DNA from 2 places in the Paenibacillus sp. FSL W7-1287 genome. Region 2 is predicted to be linked to the other one. Evidence: a T-box and tRNA genes for the amino acid it is inferred to sense, from the RefSeq annotation. Region 2 holds a T-box; the other holds one or more tRNA genes.

Region 1 (2,375 bases), 1.7 Mb from region 2:
CAGACGCACTAGACTTAGGATCTAGCGGGCGACCGTGGGGGTTCAAGTCCCTCCACGCGCACCATATACGAATTGGACACCACCAGTTAATCTGGTGGTTTTTTTGTATTTCTATGTTTTTATTTATTAGAGCACCTGCTAATTTTGATTAATAAGATGAAATTAGCTTATACTATAATAGTTGTTACCAGGAGTGTAGAGTGTACATACAATTTCACGTTAAACAACACTGCTTAATAGGGCTAACAGGGGCTAATTAAGCTCCTTACGTAATTAATCGGAGTATTATAAAAGAAGGAGTGAAGATGATGATCGTCGTTACCAATCGTATCAAAACCAAAAAGGGGTTTGCTGAGAAAATGGCACCTCGCTTTACAGCACCAAGTCCTATGCACAAGCTAGAAGGCTTTCACAAAGTAGAGGTACTGATCGTTAATCATGAGGATCATGACATTATGGATGTGAATATGTACCGGGATACTTATGAAAGCTTCGAAGCATGGAGAAATAGTGATATGTTCCATCAGGCACATGCTAACCAAGGTCCCCCTTCCGGTGAAAGTCCAATTTTGGGCAGCGAGATTATTACAGCTAAGGTAGCTGCAACGACAAGTTTGCCTGAATAGCAATCAAAGATGGCATATCATAGCAATAGATCAAGCCTTCTGCTACATGCTTCATGCAGCAGAAGGCTTGAACATATTGCACATTATTAAGCATGTTAGTGTAGAAATTTTACAGTGGAAAATAGTTGACTTTTCTTTTTCAATCCTGTATTCTATAAAGGTACTCAATTTTTGGGTGTGCGCGTGTGGCGGAATTGGCAGACGCACTAGACTTAGGATCTAGCGGGCGACCGTGGGGGTTCAAGTCCCTCCACGCGCACCATTAACCCTTAAAGGACAAGTTCATATGAGTATACAATGTGCGCGTGTGGCGGAATTGGCAGACGCACTAGACTTAGGATCTAGCGGGCGACCGTGGGGGTTCAAGTCCCTCCACGCGCACCATTTAACTCCTTAAAGGACAAGTTCATATGAGTATACACAATGTGCGCGTGTGGCGGAATTGGCAGACGCACTAGACTTAGGATCTAGCGGGCGACCGTGGGGGTTCAAGTCCCTCCACGCGCACCATATACGAATTGGACACCACCAGTTGATCTGGTGGTTTTTTTGTTGTGTGGAAGGGATATCGTAACGAGCTATGAATACTTGATCCGAGCTAAGGCGTCGATGGGGGAGTGAAGTTTTAATCGTCGTGCTGCACTAAATCTCAATTAATCCTTCCTTTAGCGCATAATTAATGGCTTTTAATCGCTCTCTAACACCGAATTTAGAGTAGATATTACAGATATGATTTTGCACCGTATTGATGCTTAGACATAGTAAATCAGAAATTTCACTGTTATTGTGACCCTTCATCATGAGATTTAATATTTCATGCTCTCGATGCGTTATCTTTTTTCGGGTATGATCGAATCTATTGGATAGGCTTTTTGAGATAAAAAGCCTAGGGTTACAGGTTGGTGAGCACCATTCCTTATTTCTGCTCACATGGGTTATTGCATCCATAAGCTGCTCCTCAGTGCAATTATTAAGAATATAACCTTTGATTCCGATTTGGAACAGCTCACTAATTTCGGTGTCGATGGTTTTATTGTCTCCAATTAATAAAATCGGAATGTTTATTTTCTTGGAGATCAAACGTTCATGCAGCTCGACAGCTGTCATATCGTTAAGCTGCTGATCGAGTATGAGCAATCTAATGGTTGATTCCTTACATGCTGTAATGATCTCCTCACCACTTGCATATTCACCGATAATTGAATAGCTAGGCATACTGCTAATAGCCTTTTCAATGCCAATTTTCCACAGAAAGTTTTTCGGAACTCCAATTAGAATGTTGATTCTAACATTATCCATTATGGTCTCTCTCCAATCCTATCACATATGCTCTATAACTGAAGATAATTGCAACCGAATGGTTTCTTCTTGATTTACACCTGCAATGCCAAGTGCGATTTTACTGCTAATTTTGTGTCGTAGACCAGGTAGGAATCTCGTTGAGAACATGCCAAACATTTTTCCGGCATGAAGAAGTTTGTTGGGAGTAAACACGACTGAAGACATGAAGTTTGATCTTGAGAGGATATCCTCGTTTATAGGCTTGCGGACTTGCTCGTACAATGCAAGAGCCTCGTCAATGGCCAGCTGACCGTGCAAGCTTTTGGCAAGCAGTTTACTTAAGACGTCCGCGTCTTGAATGGCCATATTCATCCCTTGTCCGGAAGATGCATGAGTGAGATGAGCTGCATCACCGATCAGGGCAGCTTGCTTCGCATAGTATTGATCAGCGTGCATGCGTACCATTTT
Region 2 (2,375 bases):
GTCTGAGCTTTAGCAATAAGATCTGCTCCGTTCAGCAATGCGGGTATAGCTTCTGCTTGAATCGGGGTAGGCTCGGAGATTCCATGTAGCTGCAGTTGGGTAGCAAGCTGCTCGGTTACTCCTAATTGAATAAATTTGTTTGTCATCACGATATGTCCTCATTTCTTTTCATCTGTATTAGTATACCAGTTGTAACCAATGAGTGCATCATTTGCTTTCATATGTTATGCTAAAGTATCTGTGTTATTTTTTCACTCAGCAAAATGGAGGTGTTTCTTATCGCATTCGGTATCACGCGAGCTGAATTAGAAGCTTGGAAAGCAGCAATCGACCAAGGCGAAATCGCTTTTTTAACTCATTATTGGCGAGATGCACGCTTCCCAAACAGCCGAACCGTTACGAAAGTTGGCTGTCGTGATGTCAATAAGCTTGCTTCATGGTGCATCGAGCATCATTTAGATCCTCAATATATTCATTATAGAGATAAATATCCGCATTTTGATTTACTCGGCCCTTATCAATATAAGGTTTTGCAGCAACTTGGTCTTCATGATCATATTGTACGTTTTGGACTACATAAGCAACGTCAATAAAACTACGAAACAATGAAGAAAGTGTGGTGCAGCCAATGTTCTACCGAGTATGGCAAGTAGCTCTAGTTGCTGGACTGTCATGTGTGTGCGGTATAAATTATACATGGTATAGATGGTTCGATTATCAAATTCTTGGAATTAATAAAGGGTCGTTATATATAAGCCTGCAAGTATGGGGGTACGTGCTGTTAGCACTGGGCGTGCTTCTGGCGCTGTCCATTCCAGCTAGAAAGTTTACCAACGTTAAAATGATCGACAAGCAGCTGGAAATCGTGGTGGCCGTCGTATTCGTGCTTCAGCTGCCGATTGTAAGCCTATGGTTTATGGCACTGTTTATGCAGGGGGGAGAAGCAGTAAGTGGTGTGCTCATTCATTTAATATTGCTTGGTCTTGCACTTAACAGCTACCTTTCAAGTTATCCTCCGAGTAAGCAGCAGGATTTGCCCGATACAACTGAGGAGGCACCTCATGTCTCTTGACTTGACACTGCTTTGCAGGATTAATATAATCAATTATAAATGTAAACAGTAATGCAACGAAGAGGAATAGTATGATCGATCTCAAGCTTCAGAGAACCGGCGGTTGGTGAAAGCCGGTGCTTGAACGAGCGGAACTCGCCTTGGAGCAGTGTATGAACACCAATTATGGTAAATACACCGTATGTCTGCGATAAAGACAATAAAGTGAACAGCTCGTATAGCATACGGCTGTTAACTAGGGTGGTACCACGTGAGCAATCCTCTCGTCCCTAGCGTTAATCCGCGGGGAGAGAGGTTTTTTTGTGTACATTAAAGGAGGAGTATCAATGAGTCAAGAGCAATCAAGACATGGCTACAGTCCATTATCGATTGAACCAAAATGGCAAAAGTATTGGGATGAGAACAAAACATTTAAAACAGGCGAGGACAAAAATAAGCCGAAGTTTTACGCGCTTGATATGTTTCCTTATCCATCTGGCGCTGGCTTGCATGTCGGACATCCAGAGGGTTATACCGCAACAGATATCGTCTCGCGCTACAAACGTATGCAAGGCTATAATGTTCTCCATCCGATGGGCTGGGATGCCTTCGGTCTACCTGCGGAGCAGCATGCGCTGAATACAGGTCAGCATCCAAGAGATATTACATTTGTTAACATTGATAATTTCCGTCGTCAGATTAAGTCACTCGGCTTCTCTTACGACTGGGATCGTGAAATTAGCACGACAGATCCAGAATATTATAAATGGACGCAGTGGATTTTTATTCAGCTTTATAACAGAGGCTTAGCGTATGTTGATGAGGTGCCTGTTAACTGGTGTCCAGCGCTTGGTACCGTGCTTGCTAATGAAGAAGTTATCGATGGCCTGAGTGAGCGTGGTGGTCACCCCGTTATTCGCAAACCAATGCGTCAGTGGGTACTGAAAATTACGGAATATGCAGAGCGCTTGCTAGAAGACCTAGAGGAGCTTGATTGGTCAGAAAGCATTAAAGACATGCAGCGCAACTGGATCGGCAAATCTACCGGTGCAGAAGTAACATTCTCTATTGATGGTCATGATGAGTCGCTTGTCGTATTTACGACACGTCCGGATACTCTATTTGGAGCAACTTATTGCGTACTAGCGCCTGAGCATAGCCTAGTAGCGCAAATTACAACAGAAGAGCAAAAAGCTGTTGTAGAAGCATATCAAGAGACAGCAGCTCGTAAGTCTGATCTTGAACGTACGGATCTTGCGAAGGAAAAAACAGGTGTCTTTACTGGTGCATATGCGATTAACCCAGTTAACGGAGCTAAGCTTCC

The links. A T-box is a leader RNA that pairs with one kind of tRNA and senses whether it is charged. The one in region 2 lies ahead of leuS (leucine--tRNA ligase), so its partner is inferred to be a tRNA-Leu.
Region 1: it encodes a tRNA-Leu, which carries the amino acid that the T-box ahead of leuS (leucine--tRNA ligase) is inferred to sense. The anticodon was not compared.

The regions. Positions count from the first base shown of each region.
Region 1 is NZ_JBBORD010000001.1:123,550-125,924, reverse strand. It holds tRNA gene NSQ99_RS00575 (tRNA-Leu) at 1-64, shown strand, start outside; gene NSQ99_RS00570 (heme oxygenase) at 306-626, shown strand; tRNA gene NSQ99_RS00565 (tRNA-Leu) at 806-888, shown strand; tRNA gene NSQ99_RS00560 (tRNA-Leu) at 928-1,010, shown strand; tRNA gene NSQ99_RS00555 (tRNA-Leu) at 1,054-1,136, shown strand; gene NSQ99_RS00550 (LuxR C-terminal-related transcriptional regulator) at 1,269-1,925, opposite strand; gene NSQ99_RS00545 (FAD-dependent oxidoreductase) at 1,947-2,375, opposite strand, start outside.
Region 2 is NZ_JBBORD010000001.1:1,842,297-1,844,671, forward strand. It holds gene NSQ99_RS08225 (DEAD/DEAH box helicase) at 1-146, opposite strand, end outside; gene NSQ99_RS08230 (hypothetical protein) at 279-593, shown strand; gene NSQ99_RS08235 (hypothetical protein) at 629-1,072, shown strand; T-box leader at 1,120-1,346, shown strand; gene leuS (leucine--tRNA ligase) at 1,399-2,375, shown strand, end outside.